DNA from 2 places in the Streptomyces sp. NPDC015125 genome. Region 2 is predicted to be linked to the other one. Evidence: predicted binding sites of a transcription regulator. Region 2 holds the regulator's gene; the other holds the start of a gene.
What was found. The regulator HrcA, encoded in region 2, represses chaperone genes, less so after heat shock. The targets are predictions, from matches to a motif close to TTNGCACTCNGNNNNNCNGAGTGCNAA.

Region 1: a site for HrcA is predicted at 1,360-1,386, ahead of groL (chaperonin GroEL). Genes of this name have one in related genera too.

The regions. Positions count from the first base shown of each region.
Region 1 covers NZ_JBIBVF010000009.1:158,805-162,216, forward strand. Annotated here, with positions in the region: gene thrC (threonine synthase) at 1-65, shown strand, start outside; gene ACF088_RS21170 (MoaD/ThiS family protein) at 190-468, shown strand; gene ACF088_RS21175 (cold-shock protein) at 892-1,095, shown strand; gene groL (chaperonin GroEL) at 1,551-3,176, shown strand.
Region 2 covers NZ_JBIBVF010000003.1:526,769-530,180, forward strand. Annotated here, with positions in the region: gene ACF088_RS12065 (DUF3097 domain-containing protein) at 1-9, opposite strand, end outside; gene ACF088_RS12070 (MBL fold metallo-hydrolase) at 79-813, opposite strand; gene hrcA (heat-inducible transcriptional repressor HrcA) at 1,008-2,024, shown strand; gene dnaJ (molecular chaperone DnaJ) at 2,025-3,161, shown strand; gene ACF088_RS12085 (nitronate monooxygenase) at 3,258-3,412, shown strand, end outside.

The DNA.
Region 1 (3,412 bases), on a different contig from region 2:
CCGGGCCCACGGCCACGATCCGTCCGGACCTGGACGCGTTCCGCGCGGCCGGCCTGGCTCGCTGAGGCCGCCGGCCCCGTCCGCGCACGGGGCCGCGCCACCATCCGCCACGAGGCCGCCGGCCCGTCCGCCACGAGGCCGGGCCACCGTCCCCGAACTCGTACTCCGCAATACCCGGAAGGCAGAACCATGAGCGTGAAGGTCCGCATCCCCACCATCCTCCGCACGTACACCGGCGGCCAGGCCGAGGTCGCCGCCCAGGGCGCGACCCTCTCCGAGGTGATCGCCGACCTGGAGCAGAACCACCAGGGCATCGCGGCCCGTGTGCTGGACGACGCCGGCAAGCTGCGCCGCTTCGTGAACGTCTACGTCAACGACGACGATGTGCGCTTCGAGCAGGGCCTGGAGACGCCGACCCCGGACGGTGCGGGCGTTTCGATCATTCCCGCGGTGGCCGGAGGCTGCTGATTTGCGCCAATTCTTGGCCTGCTTGACCGGAATTGCCCCGTCCGCCAGAAAGCGGACGGGGCAATTCCATGTTGTGAAAGGAGATACCATTGAGGTGATACCCCTCCGCTATAGCGCGTGCGTGTGCCGAACGCATATGAGATCGCGATCAGTTGTGTCCAAAGTGTGGGCAACATTTGTCGCTTAGGTGAGCTATGCCCGGCCCGACTTGCCCGGGAGAACCGGGATTTCACCGCATATTGCCGATTCTCCGGCCCCAGATTTCTCGTCCGATTGACCTGTTGCGCTGGGCATCTGTGCAGATACATTCAGCGGCGGTCGACGCGTTCCGGCGCACACCCCACAGGGCTTTCGCGGGGTGAGGTCTGACCCGGGTCCGCGGAGTGCGGTCCTGCGCAAGGGCCAGTAATAGGGGAGTTAGGCATGGCTCAGGGCACCGTCAAGTGGTTCAACGCGGAGAAGGGGTACGGCTTCATCGCGGTCGACGGTGGTGCGGATGTTTTCGTCCACTACAGCGCGATCCAGATGGACGGTTACCGCACCCTTGAGGAGGGTCAGCGAGTCGAGTTCGAGATCTCGCAGGGCCAGAAGGGGCCGCAGGCGGACATGGTCCGGGTGGCCGGCTGAGGCGCCGACCGACTGCTGCGTAGTGAAGGCCCGTACCCGTGAAGGGTGCGGGCCTTCTGCTGTCTGCTGCCCGATCCCCGATGCCCGATCCCCGATGCCCGATGCCGCTGTCGGCGGACGGCGGACGGTGGACGGCCGGGCAGGCGGGTCGGCCCCGGGTGGCCTGCGCTCACCTGTCATCCACCCGTCACTCCGGCGCCACCCCGATAGGGGGCATCTTCGAAGCCGCCTTGCACTCAAGGGGTGCGAGTGCTAATCATTGCGTTAGCACTCTCCCAGTGAGAGTGACAAAGAAGGACCGGGTCGGTGAGGCCCGTGGGCCGGTGGGGCAAGGAACCACACAGGTCTGCAGGTCGTCCGTCGCGGGCGCCAGCGCGGTCCGGAGAAATCCTTCCCCAAGCTCTCAACTGCGTTCGAGCAGGGGAGACCCCATTAGTCCGGGAGGACCACTTCACATGGCCAAGATCATCGCGTTCGACGAGGAGGCACGGCGCGGTCTCGAGCGCGGGATGAACCAGCTCGCCGACGCCGTCAAGGTCACCCTCGGCCCCAAGGGCCGCAACGTCGTCCTCGAGAAGAAGTGGGGCGCCCCCACGATCACCAACGATGGTGTATCCATCGCCAAGGAGATCGAGCTCGAGGACCCGTACGAGAAGATCGGCGCCGAGCTGGTCAAGGAGGTCGCGAAGAAGACGGACGACGTCGCCGGTGACGGCACGACGACCGCGACCGTCCTGGCCCAGGCTCTGGTCCGCGAGGGCCTGCGCAACGTCGCCGCCGGCGCCAACCCGATGGCCCTCAAGCGCGGCATCGAGCGTGCCGTCGAGGCCGTCTCCGCCGCCCTGCTGGAGCAGGCCAAGGACGTGGAGACCAAGGAGCAGATCGCTTCGACCGCCTCCATCTCCGCCGCTGACACCCAGATCGGCGAGCTGATCGCCGAGGCCATGGACAAGGTCGGCAAGGAAGGCGTCATCACCGTCGAGGAGTCCCAGACCTTCGGTCTGGAGCTGGAACTCACCGAGGGTATGCGCTTCGACAAGGGCTACATCTCGGCGTACTTCGCGACCGACATGGAGCGCATGGAAGCCGCGCTCGACGACCCGTACATCCTGATCGTCAACTCGAAGATCAGCAACGTGAAGGACCTGCTCCCGCTCCTGGAGAAGGTCATGCAGTCGGGCAAGCCGCTGCTGATCATCGCCGAGGACGTCGAGGGCGAGGCCCTGTCGACCCTGGTCGTCAACAAGATCCGTGGCACCTTCAAGTCCGTCGCCGTCAAGGCCCCGGGCTTCGGTGACCGCCGCAAGGCCATGCTCGGCGACATCGCCATCCTCACCGGTGGCACCGTCATCTCCGAGGAGGTCGGCCTCAAGCTGGAGAACGCCGGTCTCGAACTGCTCGGCCGCGCCCGCAAGGTCGTCATCACCAAGGACGAGACCACCATCGTCGACGGTGCCGGCGACAGCGAGCAGGTCCAGGGCCGGGTCAACCAGATCCGCGCCGAGATCGAGAACAGCGACTCGGACTACGACCGCGAGAAGCTCCAGGAGCGTCTGGCGAAGCTGGCCGGCGGCGTGGCCGTCATCAAGGCCGGTGCCGCCACCGAGGTCGAGCTCAAGGAGCGCAAGCACCGCATCGAGGACGCCGTTCGCAACGCGAAGGCGGCCGTCGAAGAGGGCATCGTCGCCGGCGGTGGCGTGGCCCTGCTCCAGGCTTCCTCGGTCTTCGAGAAGCTCGACCTGGACGGCGACGAGGCCACCGGCGCCAACGCCGTGAAGCTCGCGCTGGAGGCCCCGCTCAAGCAGATCTCCGTCAACGGCGGCCTTGAGGGCGGCGTTGTGGTGGAGAAGGTGCGCAACCTGCCCGTGGGTCACGGCCTCAACGCCGCGACCGGCGACTACGTCGACATGATCGCCGAGGGCATCATCGACCCGGCGAAGGTCACGCGCTCCGCGCTGCAGAACGCCGCCTCCATCGCGGCGCTGTTCCTCACCACCGAGGCCGTCATCGCCGACAAGCCGGAGAAGGCCGCTGCCGGCGGCGCTCCGGGCGGCATGCCGGGCGGTGACATGGACTTCTGATCCCTCGCGGATCAGACACCGGTCCTCCCGGACCGCACGTCCAGACGTACGTCGGGGCGGCACCCTCCTCCCAGGGGGTGCCGCCCCGGCGGCGTTTCCACGGGTGCCTCCGGCCGGTGCGGTTCAAGGGCGGAGGGCCGTGGTCCTGGCTCAGGTGCCCACGGTCGGGCCATATGAGGGGTCCGGTGTGCTCCTCCGCGGCCGGCGCGAGCATCGCCGGATGTGGTGGGAGACCG
Region 2 (3,412 bases):
GTTCTGCATCGAGTGGGGCCTGTTCTCTGCGGGGTGGGGGCGGTGGTCAGGACGGGGGCGACGCCAAAACGGCGGTGGTCAGGACGGGGCGACGCCGAAGCGGGCCGCCAGGGCGTCGCGTTGGGCACGGACGAAGCGGGCGTCCACCACGGCGCCATGGCCGGGAACGTACCGCGCGTCCTCGCCGCCGAGGGCCAGCAGCCGGTCCAGCGCGCCGGGCCACCGCTGGGGCAGTGCGTCGGGGCCCGCCTGGGGCTCGCCGGACTCCTCGACCAGATCGCCGCAGAAGACGATCTCCGCCTCCCCCCGCCGGCCCGGTACCAGGACGGCCAGATCGTGGGCGGTGTGCCCGGGGCCGACGTTGGCGAGCAGCACCTGCCGGTCGCCCAGCTCGACGGTCAGCTGGCCGTGCACGTGGTGGTGCGGGGCGACGAGCAGATCGGCGGCCTCCGCGGCGGCGTCCCGCGCGACGCCGTGCCGCACCGCGTCGTGCCGCAGCTCGTCCTTGCCGCGGCGCAGCAGCTCGCCCAGGCCGGCCGCGCCGAACACCTCGACGCCCGCGAAGGCGGCCGTGCCCAGTACATGATCGAAGTGGGGGTGGGTGAGCGCGATATGCGTCACTTCCCGGCCCAGCACACCGCGGATCGTCCGGCGCAGATCCGCGCCGTCGCGCAGGGTCGCGCCGGTGTCGACGATCATGACCCCGGTGCTCCCCGCGATCACCCCGATCGTCTCGTCCCAGCCCGGCATCCGGCGCCTGGCGACACCGTCACCGAGTCGTTCCCAACCGGCCTCTTCCCAAGCAGTGTGCATACCGAGACGCTAGCGCCATCGCGATAGCGTTGCCCGACAGATCGACCGAACACGGTCATCGGGCGAGTACTCCGCGCGGCCGCCCTTGCCGTGCCCGTGCTACCCGGCCGTACACTGGCTCAAGGTCTGGCACTCGGCCCGTGTGAGTGCCAGGAGAAACGAAGCGGCGGACGGCCGGACTGGAGGTGCGCGGGATGCTCAGTGAACGCAGGCTGGAGGTGCTGCGCGCCATCGTCCAGGACTATGTCGGGACGGAGGAGCCGGTCGGCTCCAAGGCGCTCACCGAACGCCATCGGCTCGGGGTCTCCCCGGCCACCATCCGCAACGACATGGCGGCCCTGGAGGACGAGGGGTTCATCGCCCAGCCGCACACCAGCGCCGGGCGGATCCCGACCGACAAGGGCTACCGCCTGTTCGTCGACAAGCTGGCCGGCGTCAAGCCGCTGTCCAGCCCGGAGCGGCGGGCGATCCAGAATTTCCTGGACGGCGCCGTCGACCTCGACGACGTGGTGGGCCGCACGGTCCGGCTGCTGGCTCAGCTGACCCGGCAGGTCGCCGTCGTGCAGTATCCGTCCCTGACCCGGTCCACGGTCCGGCATGTCGAGCTGCTGGCCCTGGCCCCGGCCCGGCTGATGCTCGTACTGATCACGGACACCGGCCGGGTCGAGCAGCGGATCATCGACTGCCAGGCACCCTTCGGCGAAACCTCCCTGGCGGATCTGCGGGCGCGGCTCAACAGCCGGGTCGTCGGCCGCCGGTTCGCGGATGTGCCGCAGTTGGTGCAGGATCTCCCGGAGTCCTTCGAGCAGGACGACCGCGGCACGGTCTCGACAGTGCTGTCGGTGTTGCTGGAAACTTTGGTGGAAGAGACCGAAGAGCGGCTGATGATCGGCGGTACCGCCAATCTCACGCGCTTCGGGCACGATTTCCCCCTGACGATCCGGCCGGTGCTGGAGGCCCTTGAGGAGCATGTGGTGATGCTCAAGCTGCTCGGGGAGGCCAACGACTCGGGCATGACCGTACGTATCGGGCATGAGAATGCCCATGAAGGCCTGGCGTCCACATCGGTCGTCACGGTCGGCTACGGTTCGGGCGACGAGGCAGTCGCCAAACTCGGCGTGGTCGGACCGACCCGCATGGACTACCCCGGAACGATGGGAGCGGTACGCGCAGTGGCACGTTACGTCGGACAAATCCTCGCGGAGTCGTAAGTGGCCACGGATTACTACTCGGTCCTCGGCATCGGACGCGACGCCTCGCAGGACCAGATCAAGAAGGCCTTCCGCCGGCTGGCGCGCGAGCTGCACCCGGACGTGAACCCGGATCCGAAGACCCAGGAGCGGTTCAAGGAGATCAACGCCGCTTACGAGGTGCTGTCGGACCCGCAGAAGAAGCAGGTCTACGACCTCGGCGGGGACCCCCTCTCGCAGGCCGGCGGCGGCCAGGGCGCGGGCGGCTTCGGCGCGGGCTTCGGCAACTTCTCCGACATCATGGACGCCTTCTTCGGCACCGCGTCGCAGCGCGGGCCGCGCTCGCGCACCCGCCGTGGCCAGGACGCCATGATCCGGCTCGACATCGAGCTGAACGAAGCCGCCTTCGGCACCACCAAGGACATCCAGGTCGACACCGCCGTCGTGTGTACGACCTGCAGCGGTGAGGGCGCGGCTCCCGGTACCTCGGCGCAGACCTGCGACATGTGCCGCGGCCGCGGTGAGGTCTCCCAGGTCACCCGGTCCTTCCTCGGCCAGGTCATGACGTCCAGGCCGTGCCCGCAGTGCCAGGGCTTCGGCACGGTCGTGCCGACGCCGTGCCACGAGTGCGCCGGCGACGGCCGGATCCGCTCGCGCCGCACGCTCACCGTCAAGATCCCGGCCGGTGTCGACAACGGCACCCGCATCCAGCTCGCGGGCGAGGGCGAGGTCGGCCCCGGTGGCGGCCCCGCCGGTGATCTCTATGTGGAGATCCACGAGGTGGCGCATTCGGTCTTCCAGCGGCGCGGCGACGATCTGCACTGCACGGTCACCATCCCGATGACGGCGGCTGCGCTGGGCACGAAGTGCCCGCTGGAGACGCTGGACGGGGTGGAGGAGATCGATGTCCGGCCCGGTACCCAGTCCGGGCAGTCGATCCCGCTGCACCAGCGCGGCGTGACCCATCTGCGCGGCGGCGGCCGGGGCGACCTCATCGTCCACGTCGAGGTGATGACGCCGTCCAAGCTCGATGCCGACCAGGAAGACCTGCTGCGGCGGCTGGCCAAGCTCCGCGGAGAGGAGCGGCCCACGGGGCAGTTCCAGCCGGGGCAGCAGGGCCTCTTCTCGCGTCTGAAGGATGCGTTCAACGGGCGATAGCCCCAGGTGAACCCGGGGGCCGGCGCCGTTCCCCGGGCGGCGCGGCGGCCTCGGCCCCGGTTCGGAACGGTGCGGTGGGCGTGACACGATGTGCTCATGCCCACCGCGCTGACCGATCTCTGCCGCCACCCGATCGTGCAGGCCCCGATGGCGGGAGGCGGCTCCGGACCCGAGCTGGCCGCCGCCGTCTGCGACGCCGGCGGTCTCGGCTTCCTCGCCGCCGGCTACAAGACCGCCGACGGCATGTATCA